2 regions of the Kitasatospora gansuensis genome follow, and region 1 is predicted to be linked to the other one. Evidence: predicted binding sites of a transcription regulator. Region 1 holds the regulator's gene; the other holds the start of a gene.
What was found. The regulator HspR, encoded in region 1, represses chaperone genes until heat shock. The targets are predictions, from matches to a motif close to TTGAGNNNNNNNNNCTCAA.
Positions count from the first base shown of each region.

Region 2: a site for HspR is predicted at 5,221-5,239, ahead of lon (endopeptidase La). Genes of this name have one in related genera too.

Region 1 covers NZ_JACHJR010000001.1:3,678,680-3,694,237, reverse strand. The annotation lists gene F4556_RS16185 (TDT family transporter) at 1-301, shown strand, start outside; gene F4556_RS16180 (LuxR C-terminal-related transcriptional regulator) at 704-1,660, shown strand; gene F4556_RS16175 (LuxR C-terminal-related transcriptional regulator) at 1,657-2,616, shown strand; gene F4556_RS16170 (LuxR C-terminal-related transcriptional regulator) at 2,609-3,556, shown strand; gene F4556_RS16165 (LuxR C-terminal-related transcriptional regulator) at 3,543-4,484, shown strand; gene F4556_RS16160 (TIR domain-containing protein) at 4,502-5,125, opposite strand; gene F4556_RS16155 (TrmB family transcriptional regulator) at 5,686-6,702, opposite strand; gene F4556_RS16150 (heat shock protein transcriptional repressor HspR) at 6,901-7,410, opposite strand; gene dnaJ (molecular chaperone DnaJ) at 7,418-8,557, opposite strand; gene grpE (nucleotide exchange factor GrpE) at 8,663-9,268, opposite strand; gene dnaK (molecular chaperone DnaK) at 9,265-11,106, opposite strand; gene F4556_RS16130 ((Fe-S)-binding protein) at 11,390-13,600, shown strand; gene manB (mannose-1-phosphate guanylyltransferase) at 13,829-14,974, shown strand; gene F4556_RS39100 (Yip1 family protein) at 15,081-15,558, shown strand, end outside.
Region 2 covers NZ_JACHJR010000001.1:2,869,999-2,885,556, forward strand. The annotation lists gene xylA (xylose isomerase) at 1-301, shown strand, start outside; gene F4556_RS12585 (GtrA family protein) at 343-864, opposite strand; gene F4556_RS12590 (hypothetical protein) at 915-2,348, opposite strand; gene lon (endopeptidase La) at 2,802-5,198, opposite strand; gene F4556_RS12600 (rhomboid-like protein) at 5,327-5,965, opposite strand; gene F4556_RS12605 (response regulator transcription factor) at 6,507-7,244, shown strand; gene F4556_RS12610 (sensor histidine kinase) at 7,329-8,543, shown strand; gene F4556_RS12615 (multifunctional oxoglutarate decarboxylase/oxoglutarate dehydrogenase thiamine pyrophosphate-binding subunit/dihydrolipoyllysine-residue succinyltransferase subunit) at 8,767-12,519, shown strand; gene F4556_RS12620 (serine/threonine-protein kinase) at 12,654-14,216, shown strand; gene F4556_RS12625 (DUF6104 family protein) at 14,271-14,450, shown strand; gene F4556_RS12630 (DUF4097 family beta strand repeat-containing protein) at 14,621-15,526, shown strand; gene F4556_RS12635 (PadR family transcriptional regulator) at 15,528-15,558, shown strand, end outside.

The sequences.
Region 1 (15,558 bases):
CCTGTACGGCGTCGCGATGACCGGCTTCGGGGTGCTCTGGCTCGGGGTGGCGCTCACCGCCAACCTGCGGGCGCTGCGGGCCGAGATGCCCTTCGCGATGACCTGGTGGGCCTTCACCTTCCCGGTCGGCACCATGGTCACCGGCACCGCAGGTCTCGCCCGGCACACCGGCTTCGACGGCTTCACCGGCCTGGCCGTGGCGCTCTACCTGCTGCTGGTCACCGCCTGGGCGGTCGCCCTGGTGCGTACCCTGGGCGGCCTGCTCGACGGCCGGCTGCTCGGCCGGCTGCAGGCGGCCTGACGGCCCGTCCGGCCGCACCGACTGCAGGTTCCTGCACTTGCGGGAACATGCAGTCGGGCGCCCCTTGTTCACCGGCCGCCCCGCTGTGAGGGTGGAACCACGCCAAGGTCGTCCGGGCAACCGCAGCCCGTGAACGGCGACTTGCTCCGCTACGGGGGTGCCCCGGTACGTACGCGTGCCGGTGCAACGAAGTGGAGCCCCGGCCGGATCGCCATGTGTGGTGATGGCCCCGGTCCGGAGTCGGCGAGGCGTTGCTGCTCCGCCTCGCTGGAAGCGCTTTGACCGGCGTGAGATCGACGGGTTCCCCGGGCCTCAGGGCTCCGGGGGACGCGTCGGATCATCCCTGGGGGATCATGGGCGGGACGGACCCATGGGTGAGCGACGGCAGGAGGTGCACCGCACATGGCCTCCACCGAGGAGCTCCCCGACGAGACCGCCCGCGAGCTCTACCTCTCGATCCTGTCCAACGGCGGCCGGCTCCCGTTCGCCGAGCTCCCCGAGGCCGACCGCGCCGCCCTCGACCAGCTGGTCGACTCCGGGCTGGTGCTGCCCAACGCCCTCGACAGCACCTACGTGGCCGTCAGCCCGCGCTCGGTCAGCGAGCGGCTCTGCACCGAACTGCGCTCGGCGGCGACCAGACTGCTGCTCCGCGCCGAGGAGTTGCCCGACGCGCTCAGCGGGCTCACCCGGGCGTACGAGTCCACCCCGCGGGTGGTCCTCGAACCCGCCCGGTCCACCTGCGTCGACGGCCGGGAGCAGATCCGGCAGCGGATCGCCGAACTGCTCTCCGAGTGCCGCACCGAACTGCTCGCCGCCCAGCCCGGCCCCCGGCACCCGGAGACCCTGGTGCTGGCCCGGCAACAGGACCTGGCCCTGCGCCGGCGCGGCATCCGGCTCCGCACCGTCTACCAGCCCGGTGCGCTGACCGAGCCCGCCACGGTCGACTACGCCGTCGCGATGTCCGAGCAGGGCTCGGAACTGCGGATCCTGGACGAGTGCTTCCAGCGGATGCTGATCATCGACCGCACGGTGGCCGTGGTGCCCGCCGCGGACGACCACGGCCGGGCCGCCTTCATCTCCGACCCCACCGCGGTCGCCTTCCTGGTCGCGGTCTACCAGCGGGACTGGGGCCGGGCCGAGACTGTCGACTGGTCCCGGCTGGGCACCGGGTCGCCGCTCCAGGCCGCCGCCTACCGGGTCGGCCGGATGCTCGCCGCCGGCCTGACCCAGCGGGCGGTCGCCACCCGGCTCGGGCTGAGCGAACGGACCGTGGCCGGCCACATCGCCCGGCTGCGCGAGCAGTACGGCGCGCAGACCCTGTTCCAGCTCGGCTGGCAGATGCGGGGGAGGGCGAAGTGACCGAGGTACGGCTGCCGGACGAGGCCGAACGCGAGCTCTACCTGGACGTCCTCGCCCAGGGCGGCCGGATCACCCTGGCGATGGCCGCCACGGCCGACCAGGACGCGCTGGCCCGGCTGCTGGCGAGCGGCCTGCTGATCGGCAGCGCCCAGGGCCTCGGCTACACCGCCGTCAACCCGCGCACCGTCGGCGCCCGGATCAGCGCCGAACTCCGCTCCGCCGGCACCAGACTGCTGGTCGAGGCCGAAGAACTGCCCATCCTGCTCGGCGAGTTGACGAAGGTGTACGAGAGCGCCCCACGCCGCTCGGTCCGCTCCAGCGTGGTCCGGCACGTGCACGACGCCGCCGACATCGTGCACCGGATGCGGGAGTTGGAGGCCGGCGCCCGGGAGGAGATCCTGCTCGCCCAGCCCGGCGGCCCGCTGCCGGCCGCCCAGCTCGACCGCGCGGTGGCCAGGGCCCACGAGTTCGCCGCTCGGGGCGGCACCGTCCGGGCGCTCTACGAACCGTCCGTCCGGACCGACCAGTCCACCGTCCGCTACGCCGCCGCGATCGGCGAACTCGGGATGCGGGTCCGGGTGTTGGGTGAGCCCTTCAAGCGGGCGATGATCTTCGACCGGACCGTCGCGGTGGTCCCGGCCGCCGCCGACCACAGCAGCGCCGCCTTCGTCGAGGACCCGGCCGTGGTCGCCTTCCTGATCGGCGGCTTCGAGCGCGACTGGGCCCGCGCCGAACGCGTCAAGTGGAGCGACGCCGACACCTGCGCCGACGAACGCCCGGTCGACGAACAGATCGGCCGCCTGCTCGCGACCGGCCTCACCCAGCGCACCATCGCCACCCGCCTCGGCCTCAGCGAACGCACCGTCGCCGGGCACATCTCCCGCCTCCGCGAACTCCACGACGCCGAAACCCTGTTCCAGCTCGGCTGGCTGCTCCGCGGCGGCCGCGATGCCTGACCTCCCGATGCCGGGTGAGGCCGAACACGCCCTCTACGCCGAGGTGTTGGCGCAGGGCGGGAAGGTGCTGTTTCGCGACGTGGCGCACCAAGACGCCGCCATCGTGCTCCGGCTGCTCGAACTCGGTCTGCTGATCCACCACACCGGCGACGCCACCCTCACCGCCGTCAACCCCCGCACCGTCGCCGAAGGTCTCGCCGCCGACCTCCGCTCGGCCGGCACCCGGATGCTGCTCCGGGCGGAGGAGATCCCGGCGCCGCTGGAGGAGTTGGCCCGCGCCTACGACGCGGCACCGCGCAAGGTCGAGCGGGTCGGCGGGGTGCTGCACATCCAGGACATGGAGGAGATCCGCTCCCGGATGCTGCAGCTCGAAGCCGACTGCCAGGACGAGTGCCTGGCCGCACAGCCCGGTGGCGCCCGCCCCGTCGAGCACCTGGAGGGCGGGGTGGAGCGGCTGCACCGCCTGCTGGCCCGGGGCGCCACGCTCCGGGTCCTCTACGAGGAGGCGGCCAGGAGCGACGAGCCCACCGCCCGCCACGCGGCGACGGTCACCGGATGGGGGGCCAGGGTGCGGATCCTGCACGAGCCGTTCACCCGGATGTTGATCTTCGACCGGGCGACGGCCGTCATCCCGGCGTCCGCCGATCGCACCAGGGCCGCCGTCGTGGAGGACCCGGCGGTGGTCTCGTTCCTGGTCAGCGGCTTCGAACGGGACTGGGAGCGGGCCGAGCGGGTCCGCTGGCAGGCGGTCGGCGACCAGGTGCACGAGCAGGTCGGCCGACTGCTCACCCAGGGCCTGACCCAGAAGATGATCGCCAGTCGGCTCGGCCTGAGCGAGCGCACGGTGGCCGGCCACATCGCCCGGCTGCGCGAACTCCACGACGCCGAGACCCTGTTCCAGCTTGGCTGGCAGATGCGGGGCGCCCGTGCTGGTGGGTGAGGCCGAGCGGGCGTTCTACGGTGAGGTGTTGGCGCAGGGCGGGAAGGTGCTGTTCCGCGACGTGGCCGAGCAGGACGCCGCCACCGTGCTCCGGCTGCTCGAACTCGGACTGCTGATCCACCACACGGGGGACGCCACGCTGACGGCCGTCAACCCGCGGACGGTGGCCGAGCAGCGCGCCACCGAACTCCGTAGGGCGGGCACCGGCGCACTCCGGCAGGCCGACGAAGTGCCGGATCTGCTGGGCGAGTTGGCCCGGGCGTACGACGCGGCGCCGCGCCGGATCGAGAGCACCAGCACGGTGCTGCACATCGAGGACATGGAGCAGATCCGGTCCAGGATCGTCCAGCTCGACGCCGACCGCCGGGACGAGCTGCTGGCCGCGCACCCTGGCGGGGCCCGGCCGATGGACCTGGTCCGGGTGGGGATGGACCGGACCCGCCGCTTCGTCGAGGGCGGCGGGGTGCTGCACGTGCTCTACCAGGGCGCCGCCCGGACGGACGGTCCGACGGCGGAGTACGCGGCGATGGTGAGCGAGTGGGGCGCGCGGGTGCGCGTCCTGGACGAGCCGTTCAGCCGCATCCTGATCTATGACCGGACGACGGCCGTCATCTCGGCCTCCGCCGATCACACCAGGGCTGCCATCGTGGAGGACCCGGCCGTGGTCTCGTTCCTGGTCAGCGGCTTCGAACGGGACTGGGAGCGGGCCGAGCGGGTCCGCTGGCAGGTGGTCGGCGACCGGATGCACGAGCAGGTCGGGCAGTTGCTCACCCAGGGCCTGACCCAGCGGAAGATCGCCAGTCGGCTCGGGCTGAGCGAGCGCACGGTGGCCGGGCACATCGCCCGACTGCGTGAGCGGTACGACGCGGAGACGCTGTTCCAGCTGGGCTGGCAGATGCGTGGGGCGGAGGGCGTGTCAGCGGGCTGACCGCCCCACCCATCCGCTCAGCCGGTGGCGACGCCGGGGGCCCAGTAGCCGAAGCCGGAGACGGGGGGCTCCTGGCGGGGGCTCGGGAAGGCCTCGGTCGGCGCGGTCCAGAAGCCCTCGCGGAGCGAGAGGGCCATGCCCGCCCAGTCCAGCGCGGTCTCCACGGTGTGCCGCAGGGCGTCCTGCGACCAGGTGTCGTCGAACACCAGCGGCAGGACGGGGGCGACCTGCTCGATGGTGGCGATCAACGGGTTGTGGGTGATCGCCTCGTCCACCAGCAGCACCACCGGCTTGCGCAGCGAGGAGGCCCAGCCGAGTTCGAGCGCGACGCCGGCCGAGAGCGGCGCACCGACGTAGGCGAAGACCAGGTCCGCCGTCTGCAGCGCCCGGAAGTCGGAGGGCACCCGCGGCTCCGGCGCGCGGCCGGCCACGGTCCAGGCGTCGCTGTGGTGCGCGCTGTACACGGCGGCGCCGCTCTTCAGCAGCGTGGAGCGCAGGGTGGTCAGCCTGGTCCGGCTGGCCAGCGTCACCACACTGTCGGCCGGCCCGGTCAGCCGCATGAGCGGCGCGGCCAGGAACACCCGAGCGCGCCGACCCTCGGGGGTCTGAACGGCGCGATTGCGCAGGTAGGGCTCACTCATGTCGACTCCGGGCTCGCCGGTCGGGATGCTGCACTCCGGCCGACTGTGTTTGGTGGCTGCTGGGGGAAGATCAGTGGTTCGGCGGTTAACGCCGGACAATTTGAATGTTCACCGGCAAGTGTGGTGATCAAGCCGGGGCATCGGGAGCGAACTGATCGTCCATCGGTTGCTCTCTTCCCGTCCACTGCTCCGTGGTGTCATCTCACTGCATGGCAGGCAGATGACGCACCCGAGATGACCAGCCTCTGGTGACATGAAGCCGCATTCTGCGGCATCATGTGGGCGATTGTCTTATTCATTGGTACTTTCTGGATGCCGCAGGGCTAGGGGAGGTTGTGGTCGCGTGTCAGGCTTCTACCGTTCGGTGCGCCGCATAGCGGTGTCGTTTGTGGTCGCTCTCGGGGTTCTCGCAGTTGGCGGGCAGGTCGTCGACAGCATTTCTTCGCATGAGCCTGCCAATAGCGTGAGCGCACGGGTTACCACCGTGGTGGCTCTCGAGGACAGCAACTGGACCTGAGCCCCATGGAATCCGTGATCGGTGATCGGTAACGGGGGACCGATCACTCGAAACCGGGTGCCTCGACCTCGGCTTGTGCCGAGTTCGACCGTGCCAGCACGTACCCGAGCTGGAACAGCGACTCGACGTGATAGTCCTCGCGCATGTCGGCGATGTGCCGCGCCAGGGTGCGTTCGCTGATTCCCAGGCTGCGCGCGATCACGCGGTGGCTGGTCCCCTTGAGCATCAGGTCGATGATCGTCTGCCGCAGCCGGGAGACGACCTGCTGGGGCACGGCGCGGGCGCCGTCGAAGTCGATCGCGCGGTTCCAGTTGCGCTCGAAGACCTCGGCCACGATGTAGCTGATGATGGCCTGGTCGTGGACGAAGGCGGCCAGGCTCAGGTCGTCGGCGACCGGGATGATCGCGGTGCGCCGGTCGATCACGAGAATGCGGGTGTACGGCTCGTCCAACGTCCTGACCTGGGCCCCCGCCTGGGTGACGGCGGCGACGTAGTCGCGCGTCGGGGCGTGGTAGCGGGTGCTCGGGTGGTAGATGGTGCGGGCGGTCGCCCCTCGGCGGAGCAGCGCCAGGTCGCGGTCGATGCTGCTGGCGAGGGCCTCGGGCGGGCGGGGCCCGCCGGGCTGGGCGGCCAGGAATTCCTCCGAGCAGCTGTTGGTGAGCTGCTGGAGCCGCTGGTTGATCAGCACCTTTCCGCGTACGTACTCAATGGTGCCGCCGGACTGCTCCGGGGTGTGGAATTCCTCGGTGAGGTCTTTCAGCGCCGCCGGGAGGGCCACCGCGCGGGTGAGCAGACTGAGCGCCTTTCGCTGCCAGGAGGCGGCGAGCCCCTCCGCCAGCTGTTGCGGATCGACCGCTACCAGTACGTCGGGATGGTCGGTGTCCGGTACCAGCAGGCCCATGTCCAGCAACTCCTGCAGGGCCGGTTTCGCCTCCGCGGGCAGCTCGCTCGGAGCCAGCTCGACCTTGGATCGGACCACCGCCCGGTACAACTCCCTGGCGTCCGCCGACAGGATGTTCAGCCCGCCTGTGGTGAGGCCGGGCTCAGCCGTCTCACTCATCTGCGGCTCCTCGGAGTTGGCTCAGCAGGCTGCTGGTCGCGGACACATGGGGTACAGAGGGGATCTTAGGCTTCCGCCGCGGTATCCGTTCTGCTACGGCCGAAAGCGAACCGTCGGTATCCGGCACTCTCCCACTGCACGTGAGCCGCCGGTAGCCCCCTGACTGGGGGTACCGGCGGCTCAGGTCACGAGGCAGGGTCAGCGCTTCGGCCGCCAGACCACCAGCGCGCTGGACTGCTGCACCTGCTGATAGGGCACCAGGTCCCGGCGGTACGAGGCGTGCACCGCCGCCTCCCGCTGCTGGAGCGCCGAGGCGGCGCCCTCCAGGGAGTCGGCCAGCTCGCCGATCCGGGACTGCAGGGCGGCGACCTGGTTCTCCAGTTCGATGATCCGCTTGATGCCGGCCAGGTTGATGCCCTCGTCCTGGGACAGCCGCTGGACCTCGCGGAGCTGCTGGATGTCGCGGGCGGAGTAGCGGCGGCCGCGGCCGGCCGTCCGGTCGGGGCAGACCAGGCCGAGGCGGTCGTACTGGCGCAGGGTCTGCGGGTGCAGGCCGGAGAGCTCGGCGGCGACCGAGATCACGTAGACCGGGGTGTCCTCGGTCAGGACGTAGTGGGTCGCGGCGGGGCGGGGGCGGCCCAGGCCGGGGCCGCCGGGGAGGCCCTCGCCGAGGCCGGGTCCCGGACCGATCGGGCTGTCGGGGGTCATCGGGTCATCACGCTCCCTCTGCCGCCTTGAAGAGGGCGGCTCGCGGGTCGTCGGAGGCGGTGGCCTCGCGGTACTGCTCCAGTGCCTCCAGGGCGTCGCCCTCGAGGTGCTTGGGGACCACGACCTCCACGGTGACCAGCAGGTCGCCGCGGGTGCCGTCGGTGCGGGTGGCGCCCTTGCCGCGGGCCCGCATGGTCAGCCCGTTGGCGCTCCCGGCCGGGAGCTTGAGCTTGACCGAAGGGCCGTTCAGCGTCGGCACCTCGATGGTGCCGCCCAGCGCGGCTTCGGGGAAGGTGATGGGCACGGTGACGGTCAGATTGTCGGCCTTCCGGCCGAACACCGGGTGGGTGTCGACGTGCACGGTGACGTAGAGGTCACCGGGCTGGCCGCCGCGCTCGCCCTGGGCGCCCTTGGCCTTGAGCCTGATCCGCTGCCCGTCCTGCACCCCGGCCGGGATCCGGACCTGCATGGTGCGGGCCGAGGAGGCCCGGCCGCTGCCGTGGCAGACCGTGCAGGGGTCGTCGACCAGCATGCCGCGGCCCTTGCAGTCCCGGCAGGGCTCGGACAGCGCGAACGCGCCCTGGCCCCGGCTGACCGTGCCGGCCCCCACGCAGGTCGGACAGACCCGGGGGGTGGTGCCGGCCTTGGCGCCGGTGCCCGAGCAGGACCGGCAGGCGGCCTGACTGGTCATCCGGAGCGGGACGGTGGCACCGTCCACCGCCTCCTCGAAGGCGAGCGTCACCTCGGTCTCGACGTCGGCGCCCCGGCGCGGCTGCGGCTGCCGGCCGCCCCGGTTGAACAGGCCGCCGAAGATGTCGCCGACCCCGCCACCGCCCTGCGGGCTGTTGCCGAACAGGTCGCCGAAGTCGAAGCTGCCGCCCTGCGGGCCGCCGGCCCGGTAGCCGCCGTTGCCGAACAGGCTGCGGGCCTCGTCGTACTCCTTGCGGCGCTTGTCGTCCGACAGGACGTCGTACGCCTCGGAGATGTCCTTGAACCGGTCCTCCGCCTTGGCGTCACCCTTGTTGGCGTCGGGGTGGAACTCGCGGGCGAGCTTCCGGTAGGTCTTCTTGATCTCGGCGGTGGTGGCGTCCTTGGGCACACCGAGGACCTTGTAGTAGTCCTTCTCCACGTAGTCCTTCGCGCTCATGGCTGCTGCCACCTCCCGGCGTCGTTCGCTGTTGCTTGTTCGGACACGGCGCTGCGGAGCCGTCCGTCGTCCAGGACGACGGACGACTCCGCAGCGCTCGTTCGGTCAGCTCTCCGTGGCACCGTCGGCCTTGTCGGAGTCCGACGAGTCGGCATCCGGCGCGGCAGTGCTCTGGGTGCCCGGCTGGGGCTCCGCGACGGCGACCATCGCGGGACGGATGATCCGCTCGCCGATCCGGTAACCGGGCTGGAGGATCTGCACGCAGGTGTCCTCGGTGACGTCCGAGGAGTAGCTGTGCATCAGCGCCTCGTGCAGGGTCGGGTCGAAGGGCTCGCCCTCCTTGCCGAACTGCTGCAGGCCCAGCTTGGCGACGACCGTCTCCAGGTTGTCGGAGACGGACTTGAAGCCGCCCGTCACCTCGCCGTGCTCACGGGCCCGGCCGATGTCGTCCAGCACCGGGATCAGGGCCTCCAGGATGTTGGAGACCGCGATCTCACGGACCGTCAGACGATCCCGCTCGACCCGCTTGCGGTAGTTCTGGTACTCGGCCTGAAGGCGCTGGAGGTCACCGGTACGCTCGGTCAACTCACGCTTCGCAGCAGCGAGTTCATCGGCACCGGCGCCCGCGACGGCCTCCTCGGCGGCCTTCAGCACGGCTTCCTCGGCGGCGGAGTCGTCGCCGGGCTCGCCGCCCTGCGGCTTCTCCGTCATGCGGCACCACCCTTGGGCTTCTCGTCGTCGACGATCTCGGCGTCGACCACGTCGTCGTCCTTGGCGGCACCGGCGGCGTCACCGGCCGGGGCGGCACCCGCGGCGTCGTTCTGCGCGTACAGCGCGGCGCCGAGCTTCTGGGCGGTGGTGGACACCTTCTCGGTGGCCTCGCGGATCGCCGCGACGTCCTCGCCCTTCAGCTTCTCCTTGAGCTCGCCGATCGCGGTCTCGACCTCGGTCTTGACGTCCTCGGGCAGCTTCTCGGTGTTGTCCGCGATGAACTTCTCGGTCGAGTAGACCAGCTGCTCGCCCTGGTTGCGGGTCTCCACGGCCTCGCGGCGCTCGTGGTCCTCGGCCGCGTACTGCTCGGCCTCGCGCATCATCCGCTCGATGTCGTCCTTCGGCAGCGCGGAGCCGCCGGTGACGGTCATCCGCTGCTCCTTGCCGGTGCCGAGGTCCTTGGCACCGACGTGCATGATGCCGTTGGCGTCGATGTCGAAGGTGACCTCGATCTGGGGCAGGCCACGCGGGGCCGGCGGCAGACCGGTCAGCTCGAACATGCCGAGCTTCTTGTTGTACGCCGCGATCTCGCGCTCGCCCTGGTAGACCTGGATTTGCACGGACGGCTGGTTGTCCTCGGCCGTGGTGAAGATCTCGGAGCGCTTGGTCGGGATCGTGGTGTTGCGCTCGATCAGCTTGGTCATGATGCCGCCCTTGGTCTCGATACCCAGGGACAGCGGGGTGACGTCGAGCAGCAGGACGTCCTTGACCTCACCCTTCAGCACACCGGCCTGCAGCGCGGCGCCGATGGCGACGACCTCGTCCGGGTTGACGCCCTTGTTGGCGTCCTGACCGCCGGTCAGCTCCTTGACGAGCTCCGCGACGGCGGGCATCCGGGTGGAGCCACCGACCAGGACCACGTGGTCGATCTCGGACAGCGCGATGCCGGCGTCCTTGATGACGTTGTGGAACGGGGTCTTGCAGCGCTCCAGCAGGTCCGCGGTCAGCTGCTGGAACTGGGCCCGGGTGAGCTTCTCGTCCAGGTGCAGCGGGCCCTCGGCCGAAGCGGTGATGTAGGGCAGGTTGATCGAGGTCTCGGAGGACGAGGACAGCTCGATCTTCGCCTTCTCGGCGGCCTCGCGCAGGCGCTGGAGCGCCATCTTGTCCTTGGAGAGGTCCACGCCGTGGCCGGACTGGAAGACCTTGACCAGGTGGTCGACGACCTTCTGGTCCCAGTCGTCGCCACCGAGGTGGTTGTCACCGTTGGTGGCCTTCACCTCGACGACCCCGTCGCCGATCTCCAGCAGGGAGACGTCGAAGGTGCCACCGCCGAGGTCGAAGACCAGGATGGTCTGGTCGTCCTTGTCGAGGCCGTAGGCCAGCGCGGCCGCGGTCGGCTCGTTGACGATGCGCAGGACGTTGAGGCCCGCGATCTCACCGGCCTCCTTGGTCGCCTGGCGCTCCGAGTCGGAGAAGTACGCCGGGACGGTGATGACCGCGTCGGTCACCGTCTCGCCCAGGTACGCCTCGGCGTCGCGCTTCAGCTTCTGCAGGATGAAGGCGCTGATCTGCTGGGGGTTGAAGTCCTTGCCGTCCAGGTTGATCTTCCAACCCGTGCCCATGTGGCGCTTCACCGAGCGGATCGTGCGATCCACGTTGGTGACCGCCTGGCGCTTGGCGACCTCGCCGACCAGGATCTCGCCGTTCTTGGCGAAGGCGACGACGGACGGCGTGGTCCGGGCGCCCTCGGCGTTGGTGATGACGGTGGGCTCACCGCCTTCGAGAACGCTGACGACCGAGTTCGTCGTGCCGAGGTCGATGCCGACCGCGCGTGCCATCGTTGGTACCTCCATGAAGAAGTTGAGCTTTACAGGCTCAAGGATGCACGACCCGATCGTGTGCGTCAACAGGCATGAGTCTGCTGCGCTCAACTTTACTGCGCGCTTATCCGCAGGGCTCCGCCGGACGGGTGAGTCTGCCCTTAGTGACTGCCGCCATACCTTGAGCGTCTTCTTCATCGGTGTTAACGCGCGGTAGTCTCCGGCGCGTCACCCCTGAAAGTTACTGATGAGTACACTCAGGGGAGCCCGCTACACCCCAGCCGCTGGAGACGGAGAGCCGATGCAGCTAGCAGCGATCGTCATCTCGCTGGTCACGACTGTGATCGGCACCGCGCTCGCCGCCCGCGCGGCCGCGTACATCTACAAGGTGGTGAAGACCGGCGCGCCGGACTCCACCCGTACCGCCAACCCGGTGCAGAGGACGAAGACGGTCGCCGTCGAGTTCCTCGGTCACACCCGGATGAACAAGTGGGGCGTCGTCGGCGTCGCGCACTGGTTCGTCGCGGTCGGCTTCTTCACCCTGGTCTCCACCCTGGTGACCGCGTTCGGCCAGCTCTTCGACGCCGAGTGGGTCATCCCGGTGATCGGCCACTGGCTGCCGTTCGAGATCTTCACCGAGCTGGTCGGCACGCTGACCACGCTGGGCATCGCCACCCTGATGGTGATCCGCCTGCTCAGCCTGCCGGGCCGGGCCGGGCGGAAGTCCCGGTTCGCCGGGTCGATCGCCTGGCAGGCCTTCTACGTCGAGTACACGATCCTCGGCATCGGCCTGTGCATCATGATCCTGCGCGGCCTGGAGGGCGCGCTGGCGGGCGTCGAGAGCTACGAGGCGGCGTACCTGGTCTCCTACCCGCTGGTGGTGGCCTTCCGGGGCCTCGCGCACGGCACCCTGGAGAACCTGATCTACCTGTTCGCGATGCTGAAGATCTGCATCTCGTTCGCGTGGGCGACCACCATCGGCATCAACCCCTCGATGGGTGTGGCCTGGCACCGCTTCCTGGCGTTCTTCAACATCTACTTCAAGCGCGAGGAGGACGGCGGCGTCGCCCTCGGCGCGCTCCGTCCGATGACCAGCGGCGGGCAGCCGATCGACTTCGAGGACCCGGCCGACGACGCGAACTTCGGCGTCTCCCAGGTCGAGCACTTCGCCTGGAAGGGCATCCTCGACTTCTCCACCTGCACCGAGTGCGGCCGCTGCCAGTCGCAGTGCCCGGCCTGGAACACCGGCAAGCCGCTCTCCCCGAAGCTGCTGATCATGAGCCTGCGGGAGCACGCCTTCGCCAAGGCGCCGTACCTGCTGGCCGGCGGCGGCAAGGACGCCGAGGGCAACGAGATCGGCACCCCCGAGCAGCTGGCGAACGTGCCGGCCGCCGCGCTGGCCGAGGCCGAGCGCCCGCTGATCGGCACCGCCGAGGAGAACGGGGTCATCGACCCCGACGTGCTGTGGTCCTGCACCACCTGCGGCGCGTGCGTCGAGCAGTGCCCGGTGGACATCGAGCACATCGACCACATCGTCGACATGCGCCGCTACCAGGTGATGATCGAGAGCTCCTTCCCGACCGAGGCCGGGACGATGCTCAAGAACCTGGAGAACAAGGGCAACCCGTGGGGCATGGCCACCAAGGCCCGCCTCGACTGGGTCAAGGAGCTCAAGAAGGAGACCGGCATCGAGGTGCCGGTGATCGGTGAGGACATCGACCCGGCCGAGGTCGAGTACCTCTACTGGGTCGGCTGCGCCGGCGCCCTGGAGGACCGGGCCAAGAAGACCACCAAGGCCTTCGCCGAGCTGCTGCACACCGCGGGCGTGAAGTTCGCCATCCTCGGCAAGGAGGAGACCTGCTCCGGCGACTCCCCGCGCCGCCTGGGCAACGAGTTCCTGTTCCAGATGCTCGGCGCGCAGAACGTCGAGACCCTGAACGCCGCGCTGGAGGACGCCCCGACCAAGCGGATCGTGGCCACCTGCCCGCACTGCTTCAACACCATCGCCAACGAGTACCCGCAGCTCGGCGGGCACTTCGAGGTGATCCACCACACCCAGCTGCTGCAGCACCTGATCGACGAGGGCAAGCTCCTCCCGGTCAACCCGGTCGAGGGCCTGATCACCTACCACGACCCGTGCTACCTGGGCCGCCACAACAAGGTCTACAGCCCGCCGCGCGAGATCATGGACAAGGTCCCCGGTCTGCGCCAGCAGGAGATGCACCGGCACAAGGAGCGCGGTTTCTGCTGCGGCGCCGGTGGTGCGCGGATGTGGATGGAGGAGCGGATCGGCAAGCGGATCAACACCGAGCGGGTGGACGAGGCGCTGTCGCTCAACCCCGACATCGTCTCCACCGCCTGCCCGTTCTGCCTGGTGATGCTCTCCGACTCGGTCAACGGCAAGAAGAACGAAGGCGCGGCCAAGGAGCACCTCAAGGTGGTCGACGTGGCCCAGCTGCTGCTCGACTCGGTGAAGGCCCTCCCGGCCGAACCGGAGCCGGTCGAGGCCTGACCGTACGTCAACACCGGCCCCGGTGCCCCCTGGTGGGGCAGCCGGGGCCGGTCCCGTTCAGGCACCTGAACGGTGCGTCGGTACGTGTCGCAACCCCGCTGGAACAGGGGGGCTTTGGAAGGAAATACAGTTAGTCGCGGTACCCGTGTCGTGCGGGTCCTCGACAGGACAGGTACGTCGCTCCGGAACAGCCGGTGACGGCAAGGGGCAAGGGGAGAGGCGCGGACCATGACCGAGGCGATCATGCTGGTCGGTGGTAAGGGCACGAGGCTGCGCCCGTTGACCACCCACACCCCGAAGCCGATGCTGCCGGTGGCGGGTGTCCCGTTCATCGCGCACCAGCTGGCCAGGGCGGCCGCCGCCGGGGTGACCCGGGTGGTGCTGGCCACCTCGTACCTGGCCGAGGTCTTCGAGGACCACTTCCAGGACGGCAGCCCGTACGGCATCGAGCTGGTCTACCTGACCGAGAAGGAGCCGCTGGGCACCGGCGGCGCGATCCGCAACGCCGCCTCGGGGCTGACCTGCGGCCCCGACGAGCCGGTGCTGGTCTTCAACGGCGACATCCTCTCCGGCCTGGACATCGCCTCGCTCCGGGACGGCCACGTGGCCGCCGGGGCCGACGTCACGCTGCACCTGACCCGGGTCGAGGACCCGCGCGCCTTCGGCCTGGTGCCGACCGACGCGCACGGGCGAGTGCTGGAGTTCCTGGAGAAGCCGGAGACGCCCGAGCAGATCGTCACCGACCAGATCAACGCCGGCTGCTACGTCTTCACCCGTTCGGTGATCGACCGGATCCCGGCCGGCCGTGAGGTCTCGGTCGAGCGCGAGACCTTCCCCGAACTGCTGGAGACCGGCGCGCTGGTCCGCGGCGTGGTGGACACCTCGTACTGGCTCGACCTCGGCACCCCCGGCGCCTTCGTCCGCGGCTCGGCCGACCTGGTGCTCGGCCTGGTGGACTCCCCGGCGGTGCCGGGACCGACCGGCGAGGCGCTGCTGCTGCCGGGCGCCACGGTGGCCCCGGCCGCCGTGCTGAGCTCCGGCACCGTGGTCTCCGAGGGCGCGGTGGTCGAGGCCGGCGCGATCGTCGAGGGCAGCGTGATCCTGCCCGGCGCCGTGATCGGCCCGGACGCCTACGTGAAGGACTCCATCGTCGGCGCGTACGCCACCGTGGGGGCGCGCAGCTCGCTGGACGGCGCGGTGATCGGCGACGGCGCCACCGTCGAGTCCGACAACGAACTGCCCGCCGGCATCCGGATCGCCTGCGGCGTCCTGCTCCCGGTCGGCGCCGTCCGCACCACCGCGGGCCCGGGTGGCTGCCCCGCCGGGGAGACCTCGGCGGCCGTCGTGCACGCCCGCTCGGTCGCCGCGCGCTGAACCGTCTGCGGGCGCTGCTCGTGACGGGGTCACAGCAGTGCTGCAATCCCGCGCCGAAGCCATGATCAACCGACGGCCGGTCAGCTCGAACGGGTACCTTCGACTCGTGGCTGGCAACGGATACGACAACGGCGAGGGCGCCGTCGACCCCCGACGGGGGTGGGCAGCGGCGCCCGGTGGGCAGGACGCGCAGCAGTACCCCGGGGGCGGCCCGGTGGGGGAGCCGGAGTACTTCACCGCACCCCACCCGGGCTACGACCCCGGGGCGCCCGGTGCTCCCGGCGCTTACGACCCCGATCAGCCCGGGCACACCCGGGCCTTCACGGTCGAGGACGAGCAGTACTACTCGAGCACCCCCGACTACTCCGCCCCCCAGGGGCAGGACAACGTCGCGGTGTACCGGGCCGGCGGCCAGTCCGCCCCGCACCAGGGCGGCCCCCGGCTGGGCTGGAAGGAACTGCTGACCGGCGTCTACCGGGCCCCGTCCGCCACCTTCGACCGGATGCGCGACCACCAGGTCTGGCTGCCCGCGCTCACCGTCTCGCTGGCCTACGGCGTGCTCGCGGTGCTCGGCATCGGCCTGA
Region 2 (15,558 bases), 810 kb from region 1:
CTTCAAGCCCTCCCGGACGGAGGACCTGGACGGCGTCTGGGTCTCGGCCGCCGCCTGCATGCGCAACTACCTGGCGCTCAAGCAGAAGGCGCTGGCCTTCCGGGCCGACCCCGCCGTCCAGGCCGCCCTGACGGCGGCCCGGCTGGACCAGCTGGCCCGGCCGACCGCCGAGGACGGCCTGACCGCACTGCTCGCCGACCGGACCGCCTTCGAGGACTTCGACCCGGCCGCGGCCGGCGCCCGGGGCATGGGCTTCGAACTGCTCGACCAGCTCGCCATGGACCACCTGCTCGGCCTCTGACCGACCGTCACCGTCGACCGGCCGTCACCGCTGTCCGCCCGTCACCGGCCGGCCCCCGCCCGGGGCCGGTCGGCGGGCAGCGGATCGGCCCGGCGGGTGAAGACCCACCGCTGCATCGCCCAGTACCGGAACAGCATCGCCAGGAACGTCCCGACGATCATCCCGCTGAGGAAGTCGGCGGCCTCCTCGGCGAACGCGGTGACATGCGGCTCCCGCAGGTCCAGCAGGTACCGGGAGACCACCAGCGGCGCGTCGTTCACCAGCACCGCCAGCCCGCTGACCACCAGGTACAGCACCGCCTCGCGCTGCCGCCCGTGCGCCCGGAACGACCACTGCCGGTTCAGCACGTAGGAGACGACCGTCGCGACCACGGTCGCGACGGTCAGCGCGACCACCGGCTTCTCCTCGAACACGGTGTGCCGCAGCCCGAAGTTCAGCACCATCGTGAGCAGGAAGCAGCTCCCGCCCACCAGCAGGAACTTCACCAGCCTGCGGTGCCGGACCAGGAACGGCCGGAGCCGAAGCGGGACTCGGGACAGCACCCGTTGAGTAGGTGACGGCATTTCGGCAGTTTCGCACGGGTCTGTCCCGTTCGACGGCCGAACGACACGTCCTAGCCGGCCGTGATCCGCAGCACGCCCGTGGTGGTGCCCTGCAACACCACCCGGCCGGGCGCGATGCTGCCCACCATCTGCAGCGTGTCGAAGATGAAGCCCGCCCCGAGGTAGGCCGTCCGCACCGTCCGCCCGGTGGCCGGGTCGATCTCGGCGTACGAGTACGGGTCCACCGCCGAGGTCGCGTCGGTGCCCGGGATCACCGGGTTGCGCAGCACCGTACGGAGCAGCCCGTCCGCGGTGGACAGCCTCGGCACCGCGGCCGACCTGGTCCGGTTGTCCCAGGTCAGGTCGCAGCCGGAGCCGTCGGCCCGGACGTCCACCCGGCTCAGCCCGCCCCGGAAGGCGGCCGAGGAGGGCACGCTCGGCCCCGCGTCCTCCGGCAGCTTCGGGTACGGGTAGCCGTACGTGCTGGCCACGAAGACCGCGTTGCCGACCGCCACCGGCGAGTTCTCGCTGCCGCTGCCGCCCGCCTTGAGCACCGGCACCGAGCAGACCTGCTCACCGCTGCCGGCCCGGTAGACCAGCAGGTTCACCGTGGGCGCGGCGTTGTCCACCACGGTCAGGTAGTCGGTGCCGGTGCCCGGCCCGAAGAAGGTCGGGGTGGAACCGGTCCCCCAGCTCAGCTGCCCCGGCTTCCGCCCCGGGCCCCGGTCGTACGGCTGACGCCAGCTCACCTGCGGGGTGCCGTCGGCGGACGCGGTCAGCAGGTAGGTGGCGTGCGTGGTGGCCACCGCCGTCCCGGCCGGGGCGGTGGAGATCGAGTTGGCCACCCGCTCACCGGCCGGCAGCGCGAGGGTGCGGACCACGCCGGTCCGGTCGTCGGCGGTGCCGACCACCCCGGCGCCGGTGACGAACCAGACCCGCCCCTGCCAGTCCGGCGAGAGCCCGGTGACGGCGTCCCCGTCCGGGACCGCCCCCGCGAGCGGCAGCCGGGAGTCGACGTACAGCTCCCAGCCGCCGGCCGCCGTACGGCGGTGCCCGATCCGCAGCAGCTCCCGGTTGCCGTCCACCGCGACCAGCCGGTCCCGGTGGTCCAGATAGGCGTATACCCCGCCGAGCAACGAGCCCTTGGCCAGGGTCAGTTCGGCCACCGACCCACCGGTCGCCGGGTCGAGCAGATGAACGGTCGGCGCCAGCCCGAAGATCTCCGTGCAGAGCGCGACCGGATAGCCGTCGGCCCCGACCAGCACGGTCGGGCAGGCGGACTGCAACGCCGTCCGGTGCGAACGGACACTGCCCGCCCCCGGCCCCGGCAGCGGGGTCGCGTCGGAGGAACCGGTGTCCCTGTGCATGGTGGCCGTGCCGGCCGGGCCCGCGAACGGGTTGGCCGGCGGCAGCGGGCCGTACGGGTCGGCAGCGTGCGCCGGGGTCTGACTGGTCAGCAGGAGGGCGGCCGTGGCGAGCACGGCGGCGCGAGTGCGCAGACGCATGGAAGTCCCGTCGAAGGAGTGTGGACACAGAGGTGCACTCCGCCCGGCAGGACGAGAAACAGCCCGGCGAACACCCGGGCAGGAGGCACCGCGCTCAGCAGGCGCGGCAACAGATCGCCGAACACGCACGGGCCAGGTCGACATCAAGCCGACGGCTCAGGTGTGCGTGACGGGTCATGGCCCCATGCTCCCGTGCTGACACACCGTCACACAACCACCGTCTCACGGTACGGAAGGTAGGGGCTCGGGGCTCTGCTGATGTGCGGCTCCGCCGCGTGGGCGACGCCGACCTTTTGGCAGGTGCTCAACCGTCTACGGCCAGGGGCTCGGGGAACTGCGACGCCAACCTCGTAAAAGGTGATCCGTCCGTAAATGGTCAGGCACTTTCGCAGTGATACCCGCCAGCCACGAACCGTCGCCGTTCCCCGAGCCCCTACCTTCCGAACCACCTGCCTAGGCGGCAGCCACGAGCACCTCCGCCGGCTCCAGCGCCAGCCGCAGCACCTCCCGGACGTCCGCGACGGGGTGCACGGTGAGCCGCTCCAGCACCTCCGCCGGCACGTCGTCCAGGTCGGGTTCGTTGCGCTTGGGGATGATCACCGTGGTGACCCCGGCCCGGTCGGCCGCGAGCAGCTTCTGCTTCACGCCACCGATCGGCAGCACCCGCCCGGTCAACGACACCTCACCGGTCATCGCGACGTCCGTCCGCACCTTGCGGCCGGAGAGCAGCGAGGCCAGTGCGGTGGTCATCGTGATGCCCGCGCTCGGCCCGTCCTTGGGGACGGCCCCGGCCGGGACGTGCAGGTGGATGCCGCGCTCGCGCAGCCCGGTCACCGGCAGCTCCAGCTCGGCGCCGCGCGACCGCAGGTAGGAGAGCGCGATGTGCGCGGACTCCTTCATCACGTCACCCAGCTGCCCGGTCAGCGTCAGCCCGGTGGAACCGGTCTCCGCGTCCGCCAGCGAGGCCTCGATGTAGAGCACGTCACCACCGGCACCCGTGACGGCCAGCCCGGTCGCCACACCCGGCACCGCGGTGCGCCGCTCCGCCGGCTCCTGCGCGGCCTCGGGCGTGTGGTGCGGGCGCCCGATCAGCGCGCGCAGCTCGTCCGGGCCGATCGCCGAAGGAAGCTCGCGCTCCCCGAGCTCGCTCTGCGCCGCCACCTTCCGCAGCACCCGGGCGATCGAACGCTCCAGGTTCCGGACGCCGGCCTCCCTGGTGTACTCCCCGGCCAGCTTCCGCAGCGCGGCCTCGTCGACCGTCACCTCACCGGTCGTCAGCCCGGCCCGCTCCAGCTGACGGGGCAGCAGGTGGTCCCGGGCGATGACGACCTTCTCGTCCTCGGTGTAGCCGTCCAGCCGGACCAGCTCCATCCGGTCGAGCAGCGGCTCGGGGATGGACTCCAGCACGTTGGCGGTGGCGAGGAAGACCACGTCGGAGAGGTCGAGCTCGACCTCCAGGTAGTGGTCCCGGAAGGTGTGGTTCTGCGCCGGGTCGAGCACCTCGAGCAGGGCGGCCGCCGGGTCGCCCCGGTAGTCGGAGCCGACCTTGTCGATCTCGTCCAGCAGCACCACCGGGTTCATCGAACCGGCTTCCTTGATCGCCCGCACGATGCGCCCGGGGAGCGCGCCGACGTACGTGCGCCGGTGCCCGCGGATCTCCGCCTCGTCCCGTACGCCGCCGAGCGCCACCCGGACGAACTCGCGCCCCATCGCCCGCGCCACCGACTCGCCCAGCGAGGTCTTGCCCACCCCGGGCGGACCGACCAGCGCCAGCACCGCGCCGCCACGGCGCCCGCCGACCGAGCCGAGCCCCTGGTCGGCCCGGCGCTTGCGGACCGCCAGGTACTCGACGATCCGGTCCTTCACATCGCCCAGCCCCGCGTGGTCGGCGTCCAGCACCGCCCGCGCGCCCGCGATGTCGTACGCGTCCTCGGTCCGCTCGTTCCACGGCAGCTCGAGCACGGTGTCCAGCCAGGTGCGGATCCAGGAGCCCTCGGGCGACTGGTCGGAGGACCGCTCCAGCTTGTCGACCTCCTTGAGCGCCGCCTCGCGGACCTTCTCGGGCAGCTCGGCCGCCTCGACCCGGGCCCGGTAGTCGCCCTCCTCGTCGGCCGGGTCGCCGTTCAGCTCGGCCAGCTCCTTGCGGACGGCGTCCAGCTGACGGCGCAGCAGGAACTCCTTCTGCTGCTTGGCCACGCCCTCCTCGACGTCCTTGCGGATGGTGTCGTTGACCTCCTCCTCGGCGAGGTGGTCGCGGAGCAGGGTGAGTGCGTACTCGAGCCGGGCCAGCTGGTCGGCCTCCAGCAGCACCTTGAGCTTCTGCTCGGCGGTGGCGAACGGGGCGTAGCCGATGTTGTCGGCCAGCTCGCCGACTCCCTCGATCTGGGCCACCCGGTCGACGATCTGCCAGGCGCCACGCTTGCGCAGCCACTGGGTGGACAGCGCCTTGTACTCCTTCACCAGCTCCGCGGCCCGCCCGGCCACCGGCAGCCCGGGGTCGGACTCGCGGAACGGTCCGGTCTCCACCCAGAGCGCCGCACCGGGACCGGTCGTCCCGGCGCCGATCCGCACCCGGCGGACGGCCCGGACCAGCGCGGCCGGGTCGCCGTCGGCCAGCCGGCCGACCTGTTCGACGGTGGCCAGCGTGCCGACGGCGGCGTACGAGCCGTCCAGCCTCGGCACCAGCAGGACCTGGGGCTTCGCCCCGCCGCCGACACCGGCCCGGGCTGCCTCGACGGCGGCTCGCACCTCCGTGTCCGACAGGTCCAGCGGGACCACCATGCCGGGCAGGACCACCTCGTCGTCGAGCGGCAGCACGGGCAGAGTGAGCGGTGTGGACGTCGATGCCATGATCTCTCCCCAGTCAGTGAAGTTGAGTTGACCTGACTAAGGTTTGGCGGACGCCGATTGTTCCCCGGCCGCTGTTCGCCCTGAGCGATCACCTGCGAGGCCGGTGGGGCCAGGGCTCTGACCTGCGATCAGGCCCGCGAGGGGACCAGCCTGCGGACCAGGCGCCGCACCGGCAGCCCCCGCTCGGAGCCCCCGCGCAGCCAGTGGCCGACGGCCACCCCGATCAGCAGCGCGGACGGGTGGCCGACCCGGCTGACGAGCTCGGACTCGGAGAGGAACTGATAGCCCGTCATGGTGACCGCGCCGACCAGCAGAACCGGCCGCCCGCGCCCCGGGAGCAGCGCCGCCAGCGCGCCCAAACTGGCCAGTACGCCGTAGCTGACACCGATGTCCACGCTGTCCAGCGCGTCGGGGGCGAGCCGTCCGGCGGAGACCGCGAGCCCGACCGCCGCCTGCGAGAGCAGGGTGGCCAGCACGTGCCCGGCGGCCAGCACGCCGACCGTGCGCGCGGCGCCGATCCGGCGCTCCAGCGGCGCGACGGTGAGGGCGAAGGCCCAGAAGTACGGCATCCAGACCGGCCCGGCCACCCAGAGCCCGCTCAGCACCAGCGCCCGGACGGGATGGTCGAGCAGGTTGTGGCCGTCCGAACTGGAGAACGCCTGGAGGCGGTCGACCAACTCGGCGTCGCCGAACCGGGCGAACAGGGTGGTGGCCAGCAGCACGGCGAGATACCCGAGTGCGAGGGGGTTGCGGCGGGGCGTGGGCACGAACCTCCGCAACCGCGACCGGAGATCAGCCATTCCACCCACCACCCGATTCGTGCCACCATGTGACTTGTCGTGCTCACGGTACTTCTCGGTCCTGGGAGCGCGCTGTGAATCCGCTGTGAACATGGTTCGAGCCAGCACACCCGTTGGTCCGGACCATCCCTTTGTTTACGGACAAGTAGCCGCTGTCCTGAGGAGTCTGCCATCCCTTCGACGGCATACGCACCGTTACGGGCGATATTTTCGCCGGGTAAGGTATCGCCCCGTGCCTCAACCCCGGCAGGGTCGGCACCGGCCCACAGGCCGGTTGTGTCCGGTTCACCTGCCGGGATGCTCGCGGTGTCCGTACGCTGCGAACAGTGCCGAGCGGTGCGCGGACCACACCCGCGCACCCCTTCGCAGCCCGAGACCTCGGCGGACGGTCCGGGTGACCTTGACGGGCCTGACACAGGTCTGTCACGACGGAAACAAGACGACTACGAGCGGACCCCGCTGTCCCCACAGGCAGCCGGGCCGCAGCCCTGGGGGCGGTGGCGTGACCGTGACTGAAATTCAGCAAGAGACCATCAACAGCAGCACTGCGGTGAGCACTCAGCGACGAGTGCTCGTCGTCGAGGACGAACCCACCATCGCGGAGTCCATCGCGGCCCGGCTCGGTGCCGAGGGATTCAAGGTCGCGGTGGCGCACGACGGCCCCGGCGCGGTCGACGGCTTCCACACCTGGCAGCCCGACCTGGTGGTGCTGGACGTGATGCTGCCCGGCTTCGACGGCCTGGAGGTCTGTCGCCGGATCCAGGCCCAGCGCCCGGTGCCGGTGCTGATGCTGACGGCCCGCGACGACGAGACCGACCTGCTGGTCGGCCTCGGGGTCGGCGCCGACGACTACATGACCAAGCCGTTCTCGATGCGCGAGCTCGCGGCGAGAGTGAACGTACTGCTGCGCCGGGTCGAGCGGGCCCAGCAGGCCGCCCGTACGCCCGCCCTGGGCAGCCTGCGGTTCGGCGAGCTGGAGATCGACCACGTGCAGCGCCGGGTCCGGATCGGCAGTGGCGACGTCCACCTGACGCCGACCGAGTTCGACCTGCTCGCCTGCCTGGCCGCCCAGCCGCGCGCGGTGCTCACCCGTGAGCAGCTGCTCGCCGAGGTCTGGGACTGGACCGACGCCTCGGGCACCCGCACGGTGGACAGCCACGTGAAGGCGCTGCGCCGGAAGATCGGCGCCAGCTGGATCCGCACCGTCCACGGCGTCGGGTACGCCCTGGAAGCACCGCTCTCCTAGTAGGGCACGGAGCCGGGCCACCGGGGGGCCCACGCTTCGTCAGCTCGACCGGCGAGTCTCGCGGGGGGACGACGCAGAGGCGACATGACCTTTCCACAGCAACGCAACGGTGCACCGCGCGGTGCGGGCGATCCGGCCCGCCGCGGCCTGGCCAGCCGGGCCGCCAGTCGGCTCTGGGCCGACGTCAGACCGCTGGACCCGGTCCGGTCGATCAAGGGCAAGCTGACCCTGCTGGTGATCGTCTCGGTCTTCCTGGCCAGCCTGATGGTGGTGGTCGCGATCCGGTCCGAGACCCAGATCCGGATCATCATGATCTTCTCGATGATCGCCTCCCTGCTCTTCATGCAGTTCCTCGCCCACGGCCTGACCGCGCCCCTGCGCGACATGACCGCCGCCGCCAGGGCGATGGCCGAGGGCGACTACAGCAGCCGGGTGGAGGTCAACTCCCGGGACGAGATCGGCGAGCTGGCCGCCACCTTCAACAAGATGGCCGGCGACCTGGAGGCCGCCGACCGGCACCGCCGGGAGCTGATCGCCAACGTCTCGCACGAACTGCGGACGCCGATCGCCGCGCTGCGCGCCGTCCTGGAGAACGTGGTGGACGGGGTGGTCCAGCCCAATCCGAAGACCCTCGGCGCCGCGCTGGAGCAGACCGAGCGGCTCGGCCGCCTGGTCAGCCACCTGCTCGACCTGTCCAAGCTGGACGACGGCGTGGTGCCGCTGGACGCCCGCCGGTTCGAGGTCAGGCCGTTCCTGGACGGCGTGCTGCGCGGGCTCACCGTGGACGGCGCGACGGCCGGCGGCGCGTACGGCCGGCGGGAGGACGTCCGACTGGCGCTGGAGGTCCGCCCGCCCGCGCTGGCCGCGGTGGCCGACCCCGAGCGGCTGCACCAGGTGGTGGCCAATCTGGTCGACAACGCCTGCAAGCACTCCCCCACCGGCGGCACGGTGACCGTCCGGGCGACGGCGGGCGAGGGCCCGGGCGCCCTGCTGCTCGAGGTCGAGGACGAGGGCCCCGGCATCCCCGAGCAGGACCGCGGCCGGGTCTTCGAGCGGTTCGGCCGCAGCGGCACCGCCACCGCGCTGGGCCCGGGCAGCGACGGCGGCACCGGCCTGGGGCTGGCCATCGCCCGCTGGGCGGTGGATCTGCACGGCGGCCGGATCGGGGTGGCCGAGACCGCCCGGGGCTGCCGGATCGTGGTCGCGCTCCCCGGCGGGGTACCGTCCGACCAGGAGTTGTCACCGAACTGGGACATTCCCGCGGCGGGGACTCCAGCAGATCCGGCGCGCCTGCACTGACCTGCGCTAATGTCCTTTTATGAGGGGATTTCCACCGTCTTGGGAGGCGATCGCTTCCCCGCCGTTGGAACTTTCTAACGCACAGTTTCGGCCAAATTACGGGTCGGCACTGTGATCTGGGTGACGCCTGGCCCAGGGGGACTGCGCGATCAGTGATCGTAGGCGTAGCCTTAATCCCCGCTGTCCACCATCCCAAAAGGAAGCGGAAGAGGGCGGTTGCCCCGTGTCGCCACACCCTGAAACCCCCGTCAGCTCGGCAAGCTCCACTGGCTTCGGCCCCAACGAGTGGCTCGTCGACGAGATCTACCAGCAGTACCTCCAGGATCCGAACTCGGTTGACCGAGCCTGGTGGGACTTTTTCGCCGACTACAAGCCCGGTACCGAGGTGACTCCAGTGACCCAGGCCGCGACCCAGGTCGGCCCCACGCCGACCGCCGTTGCCGCCCCTGCCCCTGCTGCTGTTCAGGCGGCGCCCGCCCCCGCTGCACCGGCCGCTGCCCCTGTGGCCGCGCCGGTCCAGCCGGCGCCTGCGCCACTGGCCGCAGCTCCGGCCGCGCCGCCCGCGCCGAAGGCGGCCCCCGCGGCCGCTGCCGCGCCGGCCGCGGGTTCGGGCCCCGAGCTGATCCCGCTGCGTGGCCCCTCCAAGGCCGTGGCGACCAACATGGACGCCTCGCTGGAGGTGCCGACCGCGACGTCGGTGCGTGCCGTGCCGGCCAAGCTGTTGATCGACAACCGCATCGTCATCAACAACCACCTGCAGCGCGCCCGTGGCGGCAAGGTCTCCTTCACCCACCTGATCGGTTACGCCCTGGTCCAGGCCATCAAGGCCAGCCCGGGCATGAACCACAGCTACAAGGTGGAGGACGGCAAGTCCTACCTGGTCAAGCCCGAGCACGTGAACCTCGGCCTCGCCATCGACCTGGTGAAGCCGAACGGCGACCGCCAGCTGGTCGTCGCGGCCATCAAGAAGGCCGAGACGCTCGACTTCCTCGGTTTCTGGCAGGCCTACGAGGACATCGTCCGCCGGGCCCGCGCCAACAAGCTGACGATGGACGACTTCACCGGCGTCACCGTCTCGCTGACCAACCCGGGCGGCATCGGCACCGTGCACTCCGTGCCGCGCCTGATGCAGAACCAGGGCACCATCGTCGGCGTCGGCGCGATGGAGTACCCGGCCGAGTTCCAGGGCTCGTCCCCGGACACCCTGGCCAAGCTGGGCATCTCCAAGATCATGACCCTGACCTCGACCTATGACCACCGGGTCATCCAGGGCGCGGCCTCGGGCGAGTTCCTGCGGACGATCCACCAGCTGCTGCTCGGCGAGCACAACTTCTACGACGACGTCTTCGAGTCGCTGCGGATCCCGTACGAGCCGGTCCGCTGGGCCACCGACGTCGCCACCACCCACGACGACGAGGTCAACAAGACCGCGCGCGTCATGGAGCTGATCCACTCCTACCGGGTCCGCGGTCACCTGATGGCCGACACCGACCCGCTGGAGTACAAGCAGCGCAAGCACCCCGACCTGGACGTGGTCCAGCACGGGCTGACGCTGTGGGACCTGGAGCGCGAGTTCGCGGTCGGCGGCTTCGGCGGCCAGAAGATGATGAAGCTCCGCGACATCCTCGGCCTGCTGCGCAACACGTACTGCCGCACCGTCGGCATCGAGTACATGCACATCCAGGACCCGAAGCAGCGCAAGTGGCTGCAGGAGCGCCTGGAGAAGCCGTACACCAAGCCGGAGCGCGAGGAGCAGCTGCGCATCCTGCGCCGGCTGAACTCGGCCGAGGCCTTCGAGACCTTCCTGCAGACCAAGTACGTCGGGCAGAAGCGCTTCTCGCTGGAGGGCGGCGAGTCGCTCATCCCGCTGCTGGACGCCACCATCGACGCGGCGGCCGAGCACCGTCTCGACGAGGCCGTCATCGGCATGGCCCACCGCGGCCGGCTGAACGTGCTGGCGAACATCGTCGGCAAGCCGTACGGCAAGATCTTCGGCGAGTTCGAGGGCAACCTCGACCCGAAGTCGATGCACGGCTCCGGCGACGTGAAGTACCACCTGGGCTCCGAGGGCACCTTCACCGGTCTGGACGGGGAGACCATCAAGGTCTCGCTGGCCGCCAACCCCTCGCACCTGGAGGCCGTCGACCCGGTGGTCGAGGGCATCGTCCGCGCCAAGCAGGACGTGCTGGACCAGGGCGGCACCACCTTCCCGGTGCTGCCGATCCAGATCCACGGTGACGCGGCCTTCGCCGGCCAGGGTGTCGTCGCGGAGACCCTGAACATGTCGCAGCTGCGCGGCTACCGCACCGGTGGCACCATCCACCTGGTGGTCAACAACCAGGTCGGCTTCACCGCCGCCCCGGCCAGCAGCCGCTCGTCGATGTACTGCACCGACGTGGCGCGGATGATCGAGGCGCCGATCTTCCACGTGAACGGCGACGACCCGGAGGCCGTGGTCCGCGTCGCGCGGCTGGCCTTCGAGTTCCGTCAGGAGTTCCACAAGGACGTCGTGATCGACCTCATCTGCTACCGCCGTCGCGGTCACAACGAGGCCGACAACCCGTCGTTCACCCAGCCGCTGATGTACGACCTGATCGACAAGAAGCGCTCGGTGCGCAAGCTCTACACCGAGGGTCTGATCGGTCGCGGCGACATCACCATGGAAGAGGCGGAGCAGGCGCTCCAGGACTTCCAGGGTCAGCTGGAGAAGGTCTTCTCCGAGGTCCGCGACGCGGCCTCGGCGCAGGCCCCGGCCGCCAACGGCAAGCCGCAGGCCGACTTCCCGGTCAACATCCAGACCGGCATCTCCGCCGAGATGGTCAAGCGGATCGCCGCCTCGCAGAGCAACCTGCCGGAGTGGCTGACGGTGCACCCGCGCCTGCTGCCGCAGCTGCAGCGCCGCACCGCCTCGGTCGAGGACAACACCATCGACTGGGCGATGGGCGAGACGCTCGCCATCGGCTCGCTGCTGATGGAGGGTCACCCGGTCCGGCTGGCCGGCCAGGACAGCCGTCGTGGCACCTTCGGCCAGCGCCACGCGGTGCTGATCGACCGGGTCACCGGCGAGGACTACACCCCGCTGCTGTACCTGACCGAGGACCAGGCCCGCTACACCGTCTACGACTCGCTGCTCAGCGAGTACGCGGCGATGGGCTTCGAGTACGGCTACTCGCTGACCCGCCCGAACGCGCTGGTCATGTGGGAGGCGCAGTTCGGCGACTTCGTCAACGGCGCGCAGACCATGGTGGACGAGTACATCGCCTCCGCCGAGCAGAAGTGGGGCCAGCACTCCGGCGTCACCCTGCTGCTGCCGCACGGCTACGAGGGCCAGGGCCCGGACCACTCGTCCGCGCGTCCGGAGCGTTTCCTGCAGATGTGCGCGCAGGACAACATGACGGTCGCGATGCCGACCCTGCCGTCGAACTACTTCCACCTGCTGCGCTGGCAGGCGCACAACCCGCACCACAAGCCGCTGATCGTCTTCACCCCGAAGTCGATGCTGCGTCTGAAGGCGGCGGCGAGTGCGGCGGCGGAGTTCACCTCGGGCTCGTTCCGTCCGGTCATCGGTGACACCACCGTCGACCCGGCGAACGTGCGCAAGGTGGTCATCACCGCGGGCAAGTTCTACTACGACGTCGAGGCGGCCCGTACCGAGCGCGGGGTCACCGACACCGCGATCGTCCGGGTCGAGCGGCTCTACCCGCTGCCGGTGGCCGAGCTCCAGGAGGAGCTGGCCAAGTACGGCGACAACGTCCAGTTCGTCTGGGCGCAGGAGGAGCCGGCCAACCAGGGTGCCTGGCCGTTCATCGCGATGAACCTGGTGGACCACCTCCAGGTCGTGATCGGCCGCAGCGCCAACGGCGGCGCCCGGCTCCGTCGGGTCGCCCGCAACGCCTCGTCCGCCCCGGCGGTCGGCTCGGCCAAGCGGCACGCCGCCGAGCAGCAGGGCCTGCTCGAGGAGATCTTCACCATCTGACGCTCCGTCGGTGGCCGTGGGCCCCGTCCTCCGCTTCGGCGGCGGGCGGGGCCCATGGTCGTTCCGGTCCCAAGTCGCCTTCTGCTGCCGTATGTTCGTCCCACTGCTGAGCGATTCTTCGGGGGAGCCTTCGGATGACCACGGATTCGGTGTTCCAGCCGCTCTCCGCGGACGACCCGCACGAGGTCGGCGGGTACCGGCTGGCGGCCCGGCTCGGGGCCGGCGGGATGGGGCGGGTCTACCTGTCGTACACGCCGGGCGGGCGGCCGGTGGCGGTGAAGGTGGTCCGGCGGAAGTTCGCCGCCGACCCGGAGTTCCGCCGTCGGTTCCGGCACGAGGTGGCCAACGCCCGGCGGATCCACGGCCTGTACACCGCGCTGGTGATCGACGCGGGCCCGGACGACCCGACGCCCTGGCTGGCCACCGCGTACGTACCGGGGCCCTCGCTCCAGCAGGTGGTGCGGGAGTACGGGCCGCTGCCGGTGCGCACCGTGCTGCTGCTGATCGGCGGGATCGCCGAGGCGCTGCAGGCGATCCACGGGGTCGAGGTGGTGCACCGGGACCTCAAGCCGGCCAATGTGCTGATGGCCGCGGACGGGCCCCGGGTGATCGACTTCGGGATCGCCAGGGCCGCCGACTCCACCGTGCTGACCGACTCCGGCTCGATGATCGGCTCGCCGCCGTTCATGGCCCCGGAGCAGGTCCGCGGCCTGCCGGTGACGCCCGCCACCGACGTCTTCGCGCTGGGCGCGCTGGCCGCGTACGTGCTGACCGGCGCGCTGCCGTTCGGCGACGGTCCGGACACCGCGGTGCTCTACCGGGTGGTGCACGAGGAGCCCGAGCTCGGCCAACTGCCGGACACCCTGCGGCCGTTGCTGGCCGCCTGCCTGGCCAAGCGGCCGGACGACCGGCCCCGGCCGGCCGAGCTGATCCGGGCTGCCCGTGAACACCCGCTGATGGGCGGGGAGTTGAGGTTCACCGAGAACTGGCTGCCGGACCCGGTGACGCTGGAGATCGCCCGGCGGTCCGCGCTGCTGAAGCCCCCGCCGCCGACCGCCCCGCCCCGGCCGCAGGCCCCGCCGCCCGTGGCCGTGGCCGTGGCCGTGGCCGCCCCGGCGCCGACCGCTCCGGCCACGGCACCCGTCGCCGCCCCGCCGAGGCCGCTCGCGCCCCCGCCGCCGGGCGGGTACGGCCCGCCGCCCGCACCGCCTGCCGCCCGGCGGTGGAACCGGCCGCTGCTGACCGGCGGCCTGGCGCTGGCCGCCCTGGTCACGGCCGGCGTGGCGCTCTGGCCGGAGTCGACGGACGACGGCCCGTACGCCGCGGTCTACCGCGACCGGCAGCTGACCATCCCGCCCGCCGGGGACTACGAGTTCGACCTGGACGACGGCAAAGTGGTGCCGAGCGGCGAGTCCTCCTGGAACGTCACCACGCTGGGGCCCGAGTTCCGGGTGCACGGCGAATCGGACGTCTTCGTCGGCAACGGCACCGACCGGCTCGGCCCGCAGACCTGTGCGGTCGGGGTGGAGAGCGAGCCCGCCTCCGGCTCGATCAAGTTCGACCGGGTGCCGCCCGGGCGGTCGTTCTGCGTACGGTCCCGGGCGACCGGCTCGGTGGCGGTGCTGCGCGTGGTGAAGCTCGGCGACAGCGACGGCCGGGCAACCTGCTCGCTGAGCTACTACCGCTACCAGGGCTGATCACCGGGCCGGACTATCCTGGGCCGGTCACACCCCAACCGACCGGAGCACACCGTGTACTTCACCGACCGCGGCATCGAGGAGCTGGCGAGCCGGCGCGGCGACGAGGAGGTCACCTTCGAGTGGCTGGCCGAGCGCCTGCGCGAGTTCGTCGACCTGAACCCGGACTTCGAGATCCCGGTCGAGCGGCTGGCCACCTGGCTGGCCAGGCTCGACGACGAGGACGAGGACTGATTCACTCGGTTCCTGAGGGCCCGACGGCAGCTGCCGTCGGGCCCTCACGTTTCCCTGAGCCGACCCTGACGTTCCCCCGAGGGCGCCTTGACTTCGCCGTCACGCGATATATCGTGTTGTTCAGGGAGACGCGATACATCGCGATCCGACAACGGGAGGCGGACACAATCATGGGCAAGTGGACGGTCAACGAGCCGGACCGGATCATCCTGGACGAGCCGGTCGAGACCTTGCACGTACGGGTGGTCGCGGGTGCGGTGAACGTGGTCGCCACCGACGGCCCCGCCCGGCTGGAGGTCACCGAGCTGGAGGGCGAGCCGCTGCAGGTCACCCTGGAGAACGGCGTCCTGACGGTCACCTACCAGGACCTCGCCTGGAGCGAGCTGGCCGACTCGGTCAAGTCCGTGGAGACCGTGAAGAGCTTCTTCGGCGGGCTGCGCCGCAAGCGCCGCGCCGTGGTCTCGCTCTCCGTCCCGGCGGGCTCCGAGGTGCGGGTCGGCTCGGTCTCCGCCGACGCCACCGTCTCGGGCATCACCGGCAAGGTCGCGGTGCACGGCGCCAGCGGCGAGACCACCCTGGCCGGCCTGACCGGCCGTACCGACGTCAACACGGTGACCGGCGACGTGAACGCCGAGTCGGTGGCCGGCGAGCTCCGGGTCAACACCGTCTCCGGTCACCTCACCGTGGTCGCCGGGACGGCGGACCGCCTGCTCGCCAAGTCGGTCAGCGGCTCGGTCACCCTGGACGTGGACACCGCCACCCCGACCGACCTGCACGTCACCACGGTCAGCGGCGCGGTCGCCGTCCGGCTGCCCTCGCAGGCCGACACCAAGGTCGAGGCGGGCAGCACCGGCGGCGAACTCTCCAGCACCTTCGAGGAGTTGAAGGTCGGCGGCAGCTGGGGCACCAAGAAGCTCAGCGGCCAGCTCGGCTCCGGTACCGGCCGGCTCCAGGTCACCACCGTCTCCGGCGCCGTGACGGTGCTCCGCCGCCCGGACGCGGAGCCCGAGCACATCGACCTGGTCAAGGAACTCCCGGCCGCCGCCCCCACCGACACCACCTCCCAGGAGAGCTGACATGACCCCCGTCTTCGGCCACGGCCGACTCC